Regions from separate parts of the Guptibacillus sedimenti genome, predicted to be linked through region 2. Evidence: a T-box and tRNA genes for the amino acid it is inferred to sense, from the RefSeq annotation. Region 2 holds a T-box; the other holds one or more tRNA genes.
The links. A T-box is a leader RNA that pairs with one kind of tRNA and senses whether it is charged. The one in region 2 lies ahead of tyrS (tyrosine--tRNA ligase), so its partner is inferred to be a tRNA-Tyr.
Positions count from the first base shown of each region.

Region 1: it has a tRNA-Tyr gene. The T-box ahead of tyrS (tyrosine--tRNA ligase) is inferred to sense a tRNA for this amino acid. The anticodon was not compared.

Region 1 covers NZ_JAQQWV010000003.1:85,781-94,803, reverse strand. The annotation lists gene PQ578_RS14980 (fructose-1,6-bisphosphatase) at 1-1,768, opposite strand, end outside; gene PQ578_RS14975 (bifunctional 5,10-methylenetetrahydrofolate dehydrogenase/5,10-methenyltetrahydrofolate cyclohydrolase) at 2,059-2,904, opposite strand; ZMP/ZTP riboswitch at 2,946-3,028, opposite strand; tRNA gene PQ578_RS14970 (tRNA-Arg) at 3,323-3,396, opposite strand; tRNA gene PQ578_RS14965 (tRNA-Gly) at 3,492-3,565, opposite strand; tRNA gene PQ578_RS14960 (tRNA-Gln) at 3,569-3,643, opposite strand; tRNA gene PQ578_RS14955 (tRNA-Tyr) at 3,648-3,732, opposite strand; tRNA gene PQ578_RS14950 (tRNA-Met) at 3,750-3,826, opposite strand; tRNA gene PQ578_RS14945 (tRNA-Arg) at 3,841-3,917, opposite strand; tRNA gene PQ578_RS14940 (tRNA-Leu) at 3,928-4,012, opposite strand; gene kynU (kynureninase) at 4,175-5,452, shown strand; gene PQ578_RS14930 (hypothetical protein) at 5,517-5,702, shown strand; gene PQ578_RS14925 (spore coat protein) at 5,714-5,998, shown strand; gene PQ578_RS14920 (alanine/glycine:cation symporter family protein) at 6,122-7,504, shown strand; gene PQ578_RS22515 (YjcZ family sporulation protein) at 7,619-7,783, shown strand; gene PQ578_RS14910 (5' nucleotidase, NT5C type) at 7,892-8,425, shown strand; gene PQ578_RS14905 (NAD(P)/FAD-dependent oxidoreductase) at 8,404-9,023, shown strand, end outside.
Region 2 covers NZ_JAQQWV010000001.1:1,100,728-1,109,750, forward strand. The annotation lists gene PQ578_RS05325 (acetoin utilization AcuB family protein) at 1-512, opposite strand, end outside; gene PQ578_RS05330 (GNAT family N-acetyltransferase) at 535-1,167, opposite strand; gene acsA (acetate--CoA ligase) at 1,333-3,048, shown strand; gene PQ578_RS05340 (transglycosylase domain-containing protein) at 3,092-6,250, opposite strand; T-box leader at 6,391-6,613, shown strand; gene tyrS (tyrosine--tRNA ligase) at 6,694-7,959, shown strand; gene rpsD (30S ribosomal protein S4) at 8,065-8,667, opposite strand; gene megL (methionine gamma-lyase) at 9,013-9,023, shown strand, end outside.

The DNA of each region.
Region 1 (9,023 bases), on a different contig from region 2:
AATTAAATAGTTTATGAGCAACAAGCTGCATGCCGTAAGAATTAAATAATAATGTGTATCCCGCAATACCTGTTGTTGATTGATAAGCTTTCGAAAAACCGCCATCAATGACAATCATCTTGCCATTTGCTTTAATTGGATTTTCTCCATCAATTTCTTTAACAGGCGTGTGTCCATTTATAATGTGACCTTGATCTGGATTAAGATCAAATTCTGCTAGAATCTGGCGACAGATCTCTTCTTCTTCACGCAAATGGTAATAAGGATTTTTTCTTTCTTTATGGCTCTTCTTATCACTTATAAAATATCTCTCAAACGTCGTCATTTCTCTCTTACCGAACAGAGAAGAATACTCGCCTGTCCACAAATACCAAACCATATCCGTCGAAAGGTCAGCTGTTTCTTCAGGATGTGCGAAAGCATGGCGTAAATAATTTTCAAAAATATCAAGTAACTCGCGACCGGCATACGTTTTATTTTCGATGATCATTTTTTCCATATTCCCATTCTCATCTAGTGGGATACATCCATGAATTAACAGATTACCATTGTATCTTAAATAAAGACTGCCTTTTTTCATAAGGAAGTTCATGTGTCTAGCAAGCTTTTCCGAGTGTTGCACTGAAAACAAAAGCTTGTTGATTACTTCCTCCTCCTCCTTTAATAGCTTGTCAGGTTGGTCTGGATTAATGGTTGAAAAACAGGTGTTTTCTAACGGATACGTTTGCCCATGAATCGTAATGGTGTTTTCTTGATAATCAATTTTCTCTAATAAAAGTCTTTCAGACATATTGAAGTAAGATCTTCTCTTGATGATTGGACTCTCTAGTTTAAATTGTATCATCGTGATCGCCTGATGTATTTTCGTGATCTGGCATTTTTCATGACTCGTTTGTTTCTCTTCAGATTCTCTCTTTGGCGCAAATGCGGGATTATCATCATAATATTTTTCCGCGAGATTCAGTAAGGGTCTCAGATTTATGCCATAAACATCTTCAATGATTTCTAAATTGTTGTATCGAGCACAGATACGAATAATATTAGCAAGACATACTTTAGATCCTGCAAACGCACCAATCCATAGGACATCATGGTTTCCCCATTGTATATCTACAGAATGATAGTGAATAAGCGTATCCATAATTTTGTCAGGTTCTGGTCCTCGATCGTAGATATCCCCCACAACGTGAAGATGATCCACAACGAGTCTTTGCGTTGTATAGGCAAGTCCCGTGATTAGCTTATCCGCTTGGTTCAGAGAGATAATTTGTTGAAGTATTTTATTATAATAAGGCTCTTTATTCGTAAGATCAGCCGTTTTATAGAGAAGCTCTTCAATGACATAAACAAACTGATTAGGTAAAGCTTTACGTAGTTTGGATCGTGTATATTTGGAAGAGGCATACGAGATGAGCTTTAACATACGTTCAATCATCACCGTATACCATTCGTATAATTCGTTATCACTACTAAAAGAATGTTTAATTAGGTTTATTTTTTCTTCCGGATAGTAAACGAGCGTCGCAAATTCGTTTAACTCATCTTCTGGTAACTCATCTTTAAACAAGTCAGAGATTTTCTCTTTCACTTTACCTGAACCATTTCGTAGCACATGTTGAAAGGCTTGGTACTCCCCATGTAAATCACTAACAAAATGCTCAGTTCCTTTTGGTAGATTAAGGATGGCTTTAAGGTTTATGATTTCAGTGACAACTTTTTCTTCACTATCATATTTTTGGGCAAGTAAATCCAAATGTTTTGTGTTCAAACTGATGTATCCCCTTTCAAATTACTGCAAGGTTTAAGATGAGAACGATTGCAACTAGCCTTACTAGGATTCGTCTTCATAAATAATTCTTTACATTGATAGTAACATATTTTTAATACTAGAATAGAGAATAAAGCAGTACTCTACTACCTCATATGAAACGAATGATTTGCTATAATGCTAGTTTCTCATTTAATGTAAAACGCACAAAAAAAAAAAAGCAGTTCCATTTGGAGTGCACGATAACAAGGTGCCTCCTCCAATGAAACTACTTTTAACTTTACTTCTTTTTATTGAACTGTTTTTTCAGCTGCATCAACAGTATGTTTTAATAGCATCGCAATTGTAACTGGGCCCACGCCGCCCGGAACAGGTGTAATATAGGACGCTTTCTTAGCAGCCGCTTCATATTCCACATCCCCAACGTTTCCTTTGTTATATCCAGCATCCAGCACAACAGCTCCGTCTTTAACCCAGTCACCTTTAATAAATTCCGGCTTACCCACTGCAGCAATGACGATATCTGCTTGCTGCACATGCGAAGCAAGGTTAGTAGTTCTAGAATGACAAGTTGTTACTGTTGCATTCTGATTTAATAAAAGCGCAGATACTGGTTTTCCTAAAATTGGGCTGCGGCCGATTACAACAGCGTGCTTTCCTTCAGCTTGAATATCATAGTCTTCCATGATTTTCATGATTGCTGCAGGAGTGCAAGATGGATAAGTTCCAAATCCAAGAGCTGTTTGGCCATAGCCAGCACTCGTTACACCATCAACATCTTTCTCGATCGCAATGGTTTCAAAAGCAAGACGTTCATCAATTTGAGATGGAACGGGGTGTTGAAGCAATATACCATGCACAGAAGCATCCCGGTTTAACTCTTCAATTGTCTGTACGAGCGTTTCAGTTGTTGTGTCTTCGGAGAGGTGAATTTTTTTAGAGGTAATTCCTACCCGCTCACACGCATTGCCTTTCATTCTTACATAGGTCTCAGAAGATGGATCATCTCCAACAAGTATAGTCACAAGGCTTGGAGTCACATCCTTTTCTTTAAGAGATGCAACTCTTGTCTTTAACTCTTCTTTTATGCGATTAGCAACTGCTTTACCGTCTAAAATTTTTGTTTCGTTTGTCATATAAACTCCTCCTGAAAATTGGTAAAGAATGAGTTGTCTCATTTCTTCGCCCAGACGACCGGCATAGTCCGTCACAGCTCCCCTATGGTTATTTCCACAATTGTCGTCAGTTACTGCAACGAATGATTTCTACGGATATAGTAGCATAAAACAGAAACAAACGAAAGAAAAATGGGACAACAAACCACTAAAAGTGAACAAATTAATTAAATTACAATTAATCGTTCGGATATAATCTCCTCATCCTCCTTTAAAACAAGATGAATTCCTTTCGATTATCCTTGTCCATTCAGTACCAAATATATCTTTAAATTAGATGCTCTACTCGTTTATTGCAAATGACCTCTATGCTCACTTACTCGTGTGTATAAGAACAAAAAAACCCTTGAATAGAAATTCTATTCAAGGGTTTTTGGTATGCGCCTTAGAGGATTCGAACCTCTGACCCACAGCTTAGAAGGCTGTTGCTCTATCCTACTGAGCTAAAGGCGCATGATATGGAGAAGATTTCTCATCTAATCATTAGTATATCATGATTTAAATTATGATGGAAAGTTCATTCTGGTATTCTTCTCTAAAATATGTAATGGAGCGGGTGATGGGGATCGAACCCACGACATCAGCTTGGAAGGCTGAGGTTTTACCACTAAACTACACCCGCAAATGGCTGGGCTAGCTGGATTCGAACCGGCGCATGACGGAATCAAAATCCGTTGCCTTACCGCTTGGCTATAGCCCAATCATGGTGGAGGGGGACGGATTCGAACCGCCGAACCCTGAGGGAGCGGATTTACAGTCCGCCGCGTTTAGCCACTTCGCTACCCCTCCATGATGAAATTGAAATATGGTAGCGGCGGAGGGGATCGAACCCCCGACCTCACGGGTATGAACCGTACGCTCTAGCCAGCTGAGCTACACCGCCACTTACATTATGTATGGTGCGCCCGAGAGAAGTCGAATCCCTAACCTTCTGATCCGTAGTCAGACGCTCTATCCAATTGAGCTACGGGCGCAAAAAATATATGGTGCGGGTGAAGGGACTTGAACCCCCACGTCGTAAGACACTAGATCCTAAGTCTAGCGCGTCTGCCAATTCCGCCACACCCGCATGTGCTGTGCATCAGCGACGTTTAATAATATACCATTAGATCATTTAAAAAGTCAATCGTTATCCTAAAAAAACAAAGAAAGTTTTTTGCACAAAGAGTGAAAGCGTTGACAGGTCCTTATCCCTTTCATACGATTAGTGGTAGAAAAGGAGCTGTTTCTTATGAGTTTAACACAGTCCATTGAAAATGCTAAAAAATTCGACGAGAAAGATCCACTTGCGAAGTTCCGACGTGAATTTTATTTGAATCCGAACAGGATATATATGGATGGAAATTCTCTTGGTCTTCTTTCAAAAAAAGCTGAATCCTCTCTTCTTCAATCACTAGAAGACTGGAAACACCATGGAATAGACGGCTGGACTGATGGTCAACAACCCTGGTTTTATATGGCTGAGAACCTTGGTGGAATGACTTCTACCTTAATTGGCGCCCATTCTTCTGAAACCATGACAACCGGATCTATAACAACTAACCTTCATCAGATGCTTGCTACATTTTTTAAACCTTCTGGTAAAAAGACGAAAATTCTTGCTGATTCTCTAACATTTCCATCGGATATTTATGCGATTCAAAGTCAATTAGAACTTCACGGGTTATCACCAGATACACACCTTATTCAAGTTACAAGTCAAGATGGTAGAACGCTATTGGAAGATGACATTATTGAGGCGATTGATGAGACAGTTGCCCTAATTCTTCTTCCTTCTGTTCTGTATCGAAGTGGTCAATTACTCGATATTGAAAAGTTAACGAAAGCGGCTCATGATAAAGGAGCGATCATCGGATTTGATTTGGCTCACTCAATAGGAGCCATTCCACATAAACTTCATGAATGGAAGGTGGATTTCGCCGTTTGGTGTACATACAAATACTTAAATAGTGGACCTGGTGGAGTTGGCGGCCTTTTCGTTCATAAGGATCACCTGGGAAGACGCCCTGGACTTGCGGGTTGGTTCAGTTCAAAAAAGGACGTGCAATTTGATATGAGTCATACGCTTACTCATGCAGAAACCGCAGGCGCTTATCAAATTGGAACACCTCATATTTTTAGCATGGCCCCATTAATCGGGTCATTAGAATTGATGAATGATGCAGGAATTGAATCGATACGAGCAAAATCGCTTTCCCTAACCAGATTTTTAATGGAACTTGTTCAAGAGAACTTAATAGAAGATGGCTTTGTGATTACGAACCCATCAGAAGATGATCGGCGCGGTGGACACGTTTGTTTGGAGCATGATGATGCCGCACGTATATGTAAAGCGTTAAAACAACAAGGCGTCATTCCAGATTTCCGTTCTCCAAACGTGATTAGGCTCGCACCGATTGCCCTTTATTCTTCTTATGTAGACGTCTATCACGTTGTAGAGATTCTTAAAACCATCATGCGTGAAAAGACGTATCAACAATTTTCTAACAAACGAAATGTTATCGCTTAAGGTTGTATATTTCCAAACCTCCCCATTCATACTAAACATGATTAAAATGAAGGAGGGAAACTGGATGAGTCAACTTAATGAACTTGAACTTCAAAACTTACGTCATATGATTGGCGGCCACGAAACACTTGCAAACAAACTTGATTCCTACGCGGAGTCGTGTACCTGCCCACAGCTTAAGCAAATGCTACAAAAAGATGCTCAAGATGCACGTCATACACAACAACAACTAATGGGCTTTCTAAGCTAAGGAGGGATCTTATGAACGAAAAAGATATGGTAAACGACTATTTATCAGTGTTAAACAGTAGCTTAAGTAATTACGGAAGCGTGATTTCTCAAGCTGATAATCAGCAACTCCGGCAGGCTCTTCAACAGATCCGTAATACAGATGAACAGAGACAGTATAGCCTTTATCAGTACGCAAAGCAGAAAGGGTACTATCAACCTGCAGCGCCAGCTCAGGTTAATGAAATACAACAAGTTAAGAACCAACTGAGTGGTGCGCAACAGCAACAAAACAATCAGCCACCTCAAATGCATTAAACGGGAGCCGGTGAAAACCGGCTCTATGTCTTTGTACTCATTTTTTCATAATTTTACAAATAGCGTTTCGCTCTCCCACTATATGGATAATTAAACTAGTACTACATATAAGGAGTGTTGGCAATGGACGCTATTTTAAATGCAATAACCGAATTTTCCGCATTCATCTGGGGTTACCCAATGATGATCTTACTTTTAGGAGGCGGCTTGTTTCTAACAATACGGTTAGGATTCTTTCAAATCCTGTTTTTTCCCCACGCCTTAAAACATACGATCGGTAAAGTATTCAAAAAAGAAAAAGGTGATGGCACCATCTCGCCTTTTCAAGCATTTGCTTCAGCGCTTGCATCTACTGCTGGTGCAACGAACATAGTTGGGGTTCCTGTTGCCATCGCTTTCGGTGGACCTGGTGCAATTTTTTGGATGTGGGTCGTTTCCATTATCGGGATGTCCACTAAATTCTCAGAAATTGTACTCGGTATCAAATATCGTGAAGAAGATAAAAACGGTGTCTATGTTGGAGGCCCAATGTACTACATAAGAAAAGGGTTAGGCTGGAAATTTGCCTCTTCTCTCTTCGCTTTTGGATTAATGATTGAAATTATACCAAGTGTCATGGTTCAAACAAATTCGATTTCAACTCTTTCTGAAAGTGCTTTCGGAATGCCTACATGGCTGACTGGTGTTATCTTAATCGTTCTTATTTCCGCTGTTGTACTTGGTGGAATTCGTCGAATCGGTGCAGTTGCTGAAAAAATCGTTCCATTTATGGTTCTTACATATATTGCTGGTGCGATCGGCGTCATGATTATTAATATTGAGGAATTCCCGAACGTAATCAGCCTAATTTTCGTCCACGCTTTTCAACCAATCTCTGCTGCAGGTGGATTTGCTGGTGCAGGATTTGCTGCTGCGGTTAGGTGGGGACTGGCTCGTGGACTTTATTCGAACGAAGCCGGGATGGGTACAGCATCCATTGCCCATTCTGCAGCACACACACCTCATCCATGTAGACAGGGATTATGGGGCATCTTCAGCGTATTTATTGATACAATCGTCCTCTGTACCGTTACAGCATTCACTGTACTTTTGTCAGGAGCTTGGAAAGATGTGAAGCCTTCTAACGCAGCTGATATGGTATCAGATGCATTCTCTGGATTAATGGGACCTACCTGGGGACCCATATTCGTTTCTTCCCTCTTATTGATCTTTGTCATTAGTACGATTGGTGTACTTGTGTTTTACGGTGAAAAACAAGCTGAGTACTTATTTGGGATTCCTTTTTCTAGAGTGATGCGTGTCGTTTATATTCTTTCGATTTTTGTTGGGGCTATTGGTGGCCTTCAATTCGTTTGGGAGCTCGTTGATATTACACTCGCATTGTTTGTTGTTCCAAATGTGATTGCCATTTTATTCCTTAGTAAGGAAGTAAAAGAACTGACTGACGATTATAAATTCAACTTCTTAAAGCAAGCACAAACAAAAGATAAAGGCATTAGTTCCTAGATTTTTTCCTGTGACATTCACCTAATTTAGGTTCTCCTCCGCTCCTGCCTATATCATTTCTAGACGGCAACATACAGTGATAAAGAAAGAGAAATTAAAGGGGGACCTAATACTATGTACCATGCAAACAATGCACCATACGGAAACGAGCCTTATCAGCCGGTAGCTGGAGCTTCATACGGTATGCCTTGTCATCGACCTGCCGGAAATGGATTTGCGCTAATCGTCGTTCTTTTCATCCTGCTTATCATCGTAGGAACTGCTTTTATTAAATGCTAGTCCACTGAGCAAGAACCAATTGGTTCTTGCTTTTTGTATGAGTGGAATTGTTCCATTTTCCATTCGCTGTTATAGTGATAAAGAATGTATAATGAAAGAAGTGATTTAATGAAAACCATTCTAATTGATATGGACTCTGTCATTTGTGATTTGATGTCAGAATGGCACCGCAGATATAACGAAGATTATCAAGACAATCTTTCTGTTGAAAATCTTATGTGCTGGCGCTCTGAAGATTATGTGAAAAGCGAATGTGGTGAGAAGATTTATGAGTACCTGGATCAACCCGGTATTTTCCTTCACTTAAAACCTCTTCCATATGCGATCGAAGTTCTTGAACGACTTTCTTTGAATTATGATGTTCTAATTGTAACTAGCAGCCGTACATATGCTTATACTGAAAAAGAACAGTGGGTTGAGAAAAACCTCCCTTTTATCGGTAAGAATAATTTGATTTTCTCTCATCGAAAAGAAATGATTCGCGGTGACTTATTGTTTGATGATGCCCCTCATAATCTGATGGCCTTTAAAAATACTGGCAGAACAGCGATCGCCATGAATTATCCTTATAATGCTGACATTGATGTTCCTCGTGTTAACAATTGGCTAGAGTTTGAGAAATGGCTTGCAACATGGAAGTGAGGGCACAACTCGTGGACCAGAAAAAAGACCTCTTAATTATCGGGGGAGGACCAGCTGGCATTTCAGCTGCCATATGGGCGAAACGCCTCGGACTAAATCATTTGTTACTTGAAGAAAAGAATGATCTCGGTGGTCAATTAAATACCATCTACAATCAAATTGTTGATTACCCTGGCATGATCGCTCCAAACGGTCAATACCTTCAGAAAAAACTTACTGAACATGCCCATAAAATAGATGTTGACTATGCTTTAAATTCAGCTGTTACGTCAATTGATTGGAAGAAAAAAATTCTTAAAACAACCGCTGATGATACATATGAATTTCGCTCTTTGCTTATTGCCACAGGATCATCACCTCGAAAACTCCATGTTCCCGGTGAACAAGAAATGATCGATCAGAAAGAAGTATATTCAGCTACTAGAGATAAATCTAAATTTATTAACAAGGACGTAGCAGTAATTGGCGGAGGCGATCGAGCTTTTGAGGGTGCCTTATTACTTGCTGAAGCTGGCTCTCGAGTAACCCTTATTCACCGTTCTAATCACTTTAAAGCTCGTCAAGAATATAAAGATCCTGTGATGGAACATGAAAACAT
Region 2 (9,023 bases):
TAAACAAGCACACTGATGATGTTAACATTACGTTTTTTAATGATTTGGGTGATATCGGCAAGTTGTCCAGAAACGTTAGCTACCTGAACTTCAATATGTGAACTCGGCTGATGTGCACCTGTCAATAGGATAAGCGTATGTAACATGTCTGTCTCAGTTACCATACCGATTACTTTTCGGTTATCTACAATGGGGATGGAACTAATGCGCTGTTCGTAAAAAATTGTCGAAATCTCTTCAACGAAATCTAGTGGGTGAGCTGTAATCACATCTTTCTTCATAATAGAGGAAAGATGTGATTGTAACACTTCTTTGTTCGGACTTGAGTCAAGAATAGATGGACTAGCATCTTTAATATCTCGATCCGAAACAATACCAGTCAGCTCTCCTTCGCTATTTACGATCGGAAGGTGACGAATATTTTTTTCTCTCATTAGTTTAATTGCATCTGCAATGGTTTGATTCTCTTCAAGTGAAAAAACATTTCGATTCATAATTTCTTCTATGACCAACTTGACTCACTCCTTTGCAAACTTAATACATGAAGCGGTTATGAAATCGGAGACGATCAAAAGCTTGAATAGAGTCCTGGTTAATCCTCGTCCCAATTCGAGCCATTAAACAATTTGCTGGATGAGAGCTAATTTCAGGATCGTCCGTTGCATACCATTCCAATCCTCCAGCATTCATCATTTTCTCCATGACTTTACGGTAATCCCATACAGATAATCCAGTTCCTTTAAGATCCCAATGCCAATAATATTCGGTCGTAATCACAATGTAATCGTTCATAGCATCGTCCATAAAGGAAGTTTTAAGGAGGCTTTTGCCTACTTTAGCATTGCGATATTTTGGAATAACCTCAATCGCTCCTAATTCAATTAAATCTTCCATTTTCCCTTCTGACCAGCGTTCAAGAGGATCGGGATAAAGAAATGTAACATAGCCTACTATTGTTTCTCGTTCTCTCGCTACAATAATTCGTCCTTCAGGAAGTCCAGCTATTTCAACTAGGGCTTTATGCTGCTGCTCAGGGGGACGAAATGCGACAAGATCCTTATGTAAATGATAGGATGCAAGGCGATCGGGGGTGATTGGGCCTTCAATAATTAGTTTTCCATGTGGCGTATTCCACTCAATTGCATTATACGTCTTATGATGTTCCATCTAGTCACCACCTTTTAATAATGGTCTCAATTCTTATTATACATGAAACAAGATAAATGTAAGGGGTTTCAATGTTATTTTTTGAAGTTTTGTCATTTGTTAAAAAATTAGGAATTTATGTTATACTAACAGGGAAAGACATGAAGGAGAAGGAGGAGATTACTTATGGAATTGAAACCGCTTTCTGCTACATTGGGTAATCATAATTTACAGGATTATGAAGCTACATACGGGAATTTTGATTGGAAAGACGTGGAGAAAACATTTACTTGGAGTGAAACAGGGAATGTCAATATGGCCTACGAAGCAATTGATAGGCACGCTGAGTCCGATCGTAAAAACAAAGTAGCTCTTTATTTTTCTGACCCAACTCGCGATGAGAAGTATACGTATAGTGAAATGAAATCAATGAGTAACAAAGCTGGGAACGTTCTAAAAAAAGTGAATGTTGAAAAAGGGGACCGGGTCTTTATTTTCATGCCAAGATCACCAGAGCTATACTTCATTCTTCTGGGAACGCTTAAACTTGGTGCGATTGCTGGACCGCTTTTTGAGGCTTTTATGGAAGGTGCGGTGAGAGATCGGCTTGAGGATAGTGAAGCAAAGGTACTCGTCACAACTCCTGAATTACTCGAACGCGTACCAGTTGATGAGCTTCCGAACCTTGAAAGCGTTGTGTTAGTGGGAGAAAACGTAAAAGAAGAAGGACCATATATCGATTTTTATAAGCATTTTAAGTCAGCAGACAAGAAGTTGAAAATAGAATGGGTTGACCGTGAAGATGGTATGATTCTTCATTATACTTCAGGGTCGACAGGTAAGCCAAAAGGCGTTCTTCATGTTCATAATGCGATGGTACAACATTATCAAACAGCGAAATGGGTACTTGATTTAAAAGAAGATGATGTCTATTGGTGTACCGCCGATCCTGGCTGGGTAACCGGAACCTCTTATGGTATTTTTGCTCCATGGCTTGCTGGAACGTCGAACGTCATTCGTGGCGGTCGCTTTAGTCCAGAAGATTGGTACGGAACAATCGAAAAATATGAAGTAACTGTATGGTATAGTGCACCTACCGCATTTCGTATGCTTATGGGAGCGGGAGATGAGATTATTAAGAGATTTGATCTTTCATCCCTACGCCATGTTTTAAGTGTCGGAGAACCGTTGAATCCAGAGGTTATTAAGTGGGGAAATCAAGTACTTGATCTTCGCATTCATGACAACTGGTGGATGACGGAAACGGGCGCGCAGCTAATCAGCAATTACCCTTCTATGGAAATAAAACCAGGATCAATGGGTAAACCGATTCCAGGCGTGCACGCGGCGATCGTCGATGATCAAGGGAATGAACTACCAGCTAATCGAATGGGGAACCTAGCGATTAAGAAAGGTTGGCCATCGATGATGCGGGCGATCTGGAATCGTCCTGAGAAATATGAAAGTTATTTCTTAAAAGGAGACTGGTACGTATCTGGCGATTCAGCTTATAAAGATGAAGATGGCTACTTCTGGTTCCAGGGGCGTGTGGATGATGTGATTATGACTTCAGGTGAAAGAGTCGGTCCGTTTGAAGTTGAAAGTAAACTAGTTGAACACAGGGCTGTTGCTGAAGCAGGTGTTATTGGTAAACCAGATCCTGTTCGAGGGGAAATTATTAAAGCCTTTATTGCACTGAGAGATGGACATGAGCCATCTGATGAGCTAATGGAGGAGATTCGTAACTTTGTGAAAAAAGGTCTCGCTGCTCATGCGGCACCTAGGGAGATCGAATTTAGAGATAAACTTCCGAAAACAAGAAGTGGTAAAATTATGCGTCGTGTGCTAAAGGCGTGGGAGCTTGATTTACCTACTGGAGATTTGTCAACGATGGAAGATTAAAGAATAAAAACAGCCTGTAGCAAAGTTTGCTACAGGCTGTTTTTTAATCCGAATTATTGCTTGTATTAGTGGAACTGTTAGCGTTATTTTCGCTGTTTGCCCCATTTGCCCCGTTTGAATTGCTATTGCTACTATTATTTGAGGTGTTGCTGTTCTCATTTTCTTCTGTATTATCATCTTCTTCTGTACTATCATTATTTTCAGTATTAGCGCCATCTTCGTTTGAAGAGGAATCTTCTGCATTACTTGATTCATCTTCTTCATCTTCTGTAGCTTCCTCATTCTCAGTGTTACTATTTCCGGAAGTTTGATCATTGCCTTCGTCTGATTCAGGCTTTGGTTCAGGTTTCTCTTTAGGTTCAGGCTTTTCAGACCAATCTCCACTTGTTACTTTAGCAGAAGCTCCTGATTCGTTACCAGCTACATCAACCGCTGTAACGTAATAAGCATAAGCACCAGAAGGGATGTTGAATGAGCTACCATCAGAAGATTTTATACTTCCAAGCTTCGTAAAGGAACTGCTCCCGTTCGAAGCTCGGTAAATGCGGTATCCAACGATATCACTTTCACCTGAGGCACCCCAATTTAATGTTGATCCATTAATTGAAAGGCCACCAACTGCGCCTGGTTTTTTACCATTTTCCGAAGCAGTAGTGCCTTCGGAAACAATATTTAGGTTCTTAAACTCAGATGGTAGAAGTGATGCAAGATCGACTCCGGAGAAGTAATCTTCTTTAATCATTACTCCGCTCGACACGAACTCTTCTGGAGTGGAGCTAAGCGCTTGATACGTATTACCATTCATCACTACATAACGTCCTTCAGTGAGGCTGTCATCCACTTCAGTCGGTACGTATTTAGCGTTAAATAGGTCAGTTTGGACAAGACCAGCTTTCTGACAAAGGTCAGATGCAAGCTTCCCTGAAATTCCACAGAAAGAACGTTTTACAATACCGGTTGGCATTTTGAAAGATTTTTCTGGGTCCATTATTTCAGGTTTTTTATCATAAGCAGCATTAGCAAATAATGCCCATAAGTTTTTATTTCTATTGGCATATTGACTATCCATACTGATTTGTTTATCGTATCCAGTCCATACACCTAGTGAAACATTAGGATTAACTGCTACAAACCATGCATCATAATAGTCTTGTCCTGTACCAGTTTTTCCAGCCCAATCCGAAGAGAATTTCAGTTTGTTTGGAATGTCTTGGGCTGTCCCTTGATTAACTACGTCACGCATCATATCAATCGTTAGATACGCTGTTTGAGGACTAAAAACCTCGACTGGTTCTGGTTTTTGTTCGAAAATTGTGTTTCCGTCTCTATCAACTATTTTATCAATTAAGTATGCATCGACAAATTTTCCACCATTAGCAAATGTACCAAAAGCATTCGTGTTTTCTTCTACACTTACGCCACGTTGAAGTGCACCTATGGCCATTGATGGATTTGTTCGGTCATCAAGTGTCATTGTACTAAAGCCCATTTTCACTAAATAGTCTGTTGCTTCAACAGGGTTCATTTTATTGTAAATACGAACTGCAGGAACGTTGTATGATCTTTCCAATGCTTTTCGGGCTGTAACAAGACCATGATAATTCGATGAGTAGTTACCAGGATTATATCCCTCTTTAATCGGTAAATCTGGCACAATGTAGCCTGGCTGAACTTTTCCTACTTCCATTGCAGGAGCATAGTCAAGCAATGGTTTCATCGTAGAACCATTTGAACGATAAGCACCAGTAGCATGGTTAAGTTCTTCTTCTGCAAAATCTCTCCCACCCACGAAAGAAAGAATCTTTCCAGTTTCATTTTCGATTAAGATACTACCCACTTGCATGGGGAATTCTTTGTTTTCGAGTTCTCCTGTCTGGGAGTTTTGCACGGAAATTGTTTTAGAACTTTGAAAGTAGCTTCCATTTTCTAAAACTTTATCTCTTGCAGCATTCATAGATTCATAAATATCTCTGTCTATTGTTGTGTAAATTTTGTATCCATTTTTTCGGAGTTCCTTCTCAGCATTGCTCATAAATTCGAGAAAGACATCAGAGTTTTCTTGAACTTCTTCCCACTTTAAATCCATTTTCTTAGCTATTTCTGTTGCAGATCTTCCAGTAACATTAGCGTCATAAGTTATTTGGTTATAATAGTCCACGCTCTTCGCAAGCTTTTCTCCATCATATCCTTCTTCATCAGCGATCTGCTCTGCAAGAACGCGTTTCGCACGATCTTCAATCTCAAATGTAAGGTATGGGTATTTCTCAACTGGCGAAGGGGAAGATTTAGTTAGGTTTTTTTCAATATCGTATTCAAGCGCTTTGTTGTACTCATCTTCGGTAATTGTTTCTTCTTGATACATGCGATAAAGAACAAATTCCATCCGGTCGATTCCAGCTGAAAGATCCTCTTTCACCTCACCCGAGTTTGTAAAAGGGGTGTATGTATAAGGGTTTTTGGGAATACCAGCAATAAAAGCAGCTTGAGGCAAGTTTAAATCACTTGCATTGACTCCGAATATGCCTTGTGAAGCTGCTTGAACGCCTGCGATATTATTACCAGAAGCATTACGTCCGTAAGGAACAATGTTTAGGTATGCTTCTAGAATTTCGTCTTTATTAAAGAAGTTTTCCAGTCGAAGCGCGAGCAGCATTTCTTTTGCTTTTCGTTCAAATGAAACCTCTCTCGTCAAAATCTGGTTTTTAACAAGCTGTTGCGTGAGTGTGCTCCCACCACTGCGGTCTTCTGAATTTGTAACTTCTTGCAGTACAGCTCGTCCAATTGCTTTAGGAACAATGCCGTCATGATCGTAAAAGTATTCATCTTCTGTGGAAATGACCGCCTTTTGTAGAAGAGGAGAAACGTCTTTTAACTCAACTTCTTTACGCTCAATATCTGAACGGAAGTTTCCAAGAAATACGTCTCCAGCAAAATAGACCTCACTGGTTTCTTCGTAGTTATAAACGTCACTCTTCATCTCATCGTAAGAGCGAATCGGTTCATCTTTTACAAGCGATGCAAAATATCCCGCACCAACGCCACCGGCGAAAAAAGTGCCCATAAGACCAATTACTATAAAGATCAGAAAAAGATTCCAAACAACTTTATAGGCAATTCTGGAGCCGGATAATATGTTGTATTCTTGTAATCTATCAATGAACGCGTTCCACTTCTGCCTGATAGTAGAAAAAAGCTCTCGCATTCCTATACCCCCTCAAATTAATCCTATTTATTATAGCATATGTCGTCGAGATTTGTATAAACTGGTAGGGATATCAGTAGGGTTAGAATTGACATGGTTTTCCGTTTATGATATTAATTTAAATAGTGTTTTTTTATGAATGACATGCTTTGATTGGACAAAGTAGCGTTTTTCTCCCTTTTTCAGAGAGCTGGTGGTCGGTGAGAACTAGCATAAAGGAAAATGTGAATTACCTCCATGAGCTTCTAATGGGAAAGACAATGTCTGTGTAGCATTAGACGGTTCAGACCGTTATTCTGACTGAGTGGAAGAAAGCATGCTTTCTTCAACAAGGGTGGTACCGCGATCAATCTCGCCCCTTTTTGGGGGCGGGGTTTTTTATGTTTGTAGAACTGTAAATTGCTTGTATTAGGGAATTACTATGATTTAGAGGAGACGTTGATATGCACATTTTAGATGAATTAGAAGCAAGAGGCCTGTTAAATCAGGTGACCGATAGAGAAGGTCTTGAAAAAGAGTTGTCTAACAACCGAATTGCGCTTTATTCAGGATTTGATCCAACAGCTGATAGTCTTCATATTGGACATTTGTTGCCAGTTCTTGCGCTTCGTAGATTTCAGCTTGCAGGGCATACGCCGATTGCGCTTGTTGGTGGGGCAACCGGACTTATTGGAGACCCAAGTGGTCGTTCGAATGAGCGTACGTTAAATTCCGAAGTTATTGTAAAAGAATGGACCAATAAATTACAGGGTCAGCTAGCGCGCTTTTTAGATTTTGGTACAGAAGCGAATGCTGCAAAAGCTGTAAACAACTTTGACTGGATCGGCGAATTGAATGTGATTCCATTTCTTCGCGATGTAGGAAAGAACTTTGGTTTAAATTACATGCTTGCGAAAGATTCGGTTACATCACGTCTCGAAGCTGGAATTTCTTTTACCGAGTTTACGTACATGATTCTTCAATCGTATGACTTTCTTCAACTTTATCGTAAAGAAAATTGTCGCTTGCAAATTGGGGGTAGTGATCAGTGGGGAAATATCACGGCTGGTCTTGAATTAATTCGTAAAGAAGAAGGAAGCGAAGAATCGACGAAAGCATACGGTGCAACGTTTCCACTTGTTACGAAAAGTGACGGCTCCAAGTTTGGTAAGTCAGAAGGTGGCGCAATCTGGTTAGATGCTGATAAAACATCTCCTTATGAATTCTATCAGTTCTGGATTAATACAGATGATCGCGATGTGGTAAAGTTCCTAAATTACTTTACATTCTTAAGTATTGAAGAGATTAAAGAAATTGAGTCGAAGCATTTAGAAGCACCAGAAAAAAGAGAAGCGCACCGTACACTTGCTGAAAACGTAACGAAGCTCGTACATGGAGAAGAAAAGCTTCAGCAGGCGATCAATATTTCGGAAGCTCTTTTTAGTGGAGATATAAAGCAATTAACAGCTGAAGAAATTCGTTTAGGGTTTAAAGATGTGCCATCCTATCACGTAGAAGATCATGAAAAAGGATTGATTGACTTACTTGTAGAAGCTGGAATTTCATCTTCCAAGCGTCAGGCAAGAGAAGATGTGAAGAATGGCGCCGTTTATATTAATGGTATACGCTGTAAGGAAATAGACAAGGTGATTTCAGAAAGCGATCAAATTGAAAATCAATACGTTATTATTCGAAGAGGGAAAAAGAAATACTTCCTTCTCACATATTAATTGTTAATGAAGAGGTGCTCGATAGGAGCATCTCTTTTTTCGTATAAATCAATTTTGCTGGACATAAAAAAAACCCCGGAATAAATTCCGGGGAGTTGAAACAGCTTAACGAGAGTAGTACTCAACGATAAGAGCTTCAGTGATTTCAGCAGGAAGTTCAGAACGCTCAGGAAAACGAGAGAACGTACCTTCAAGCTTATCTGCATCGAAAGTAAGGTATTCTGGAACGAAGTTGTTTACTTCGATTGCTTCTTTGATGATGTCAAGGTTGTTTGACTTCTCACGAACGCTGATCACTTGACCAGTCGCTACGCGGTAAGAAGGGATGTCAACGCGTTTGCCATCGACAGTGATGTGGCCGTGGTTAACTAGCTGACGAGCCTGACGGCGAGTGCGAGCTAGACCCAGACGATAAACAAGGTTATCAAGACGAGCTTCAAGAAGAATCATGAAGTTCTCACCGTGAACACCTTTCATTTTACCAGCATCATCGAAAAGACGACGGAATTGACGCTCAGTCATGCCGTACATGTGACGAAGCTTTTGCTTCTCTTGAAGCTGAAGTCCATATTCAGAAAGCTTTCTACGCTGGTTAGGTCCGTGTTGACCTGGAGCGTAAGGACGCTTTTCCAATTCTTTACCTGTTCCACTTAGAGAAATACCAAGACGACGAGAAATTTTCCAACTTGGTCCTGTATAACGAGCCATATTTAGCTCCTCCTTTATACCATTATTATTGGTATAAAATAAAAACAGTGTCGTGATTCCGGTTTGCGCACATTGTGTTTTCACACGCCTTCACCTCGACAGCCGGAGGGTACGCGGCGTACCTATTAAAAGGAACACAATGAAATCGCAGCCCGTCACGCTGCTGCCCATTCTTATTTTACACAAATGCAATTGTAACTCTTTCAGATTGAGATGTCAACTATAGTAGGGATTTGATGGATAAGAAGATGTCAATGACTTGTTGAGAAAGATAATTCCCTCTTCACCTTATAATTGAAAACGCTTACAATGAAAGTGTAATGTGTGATTTTATAACAGGGGGTTATGACTTTGGG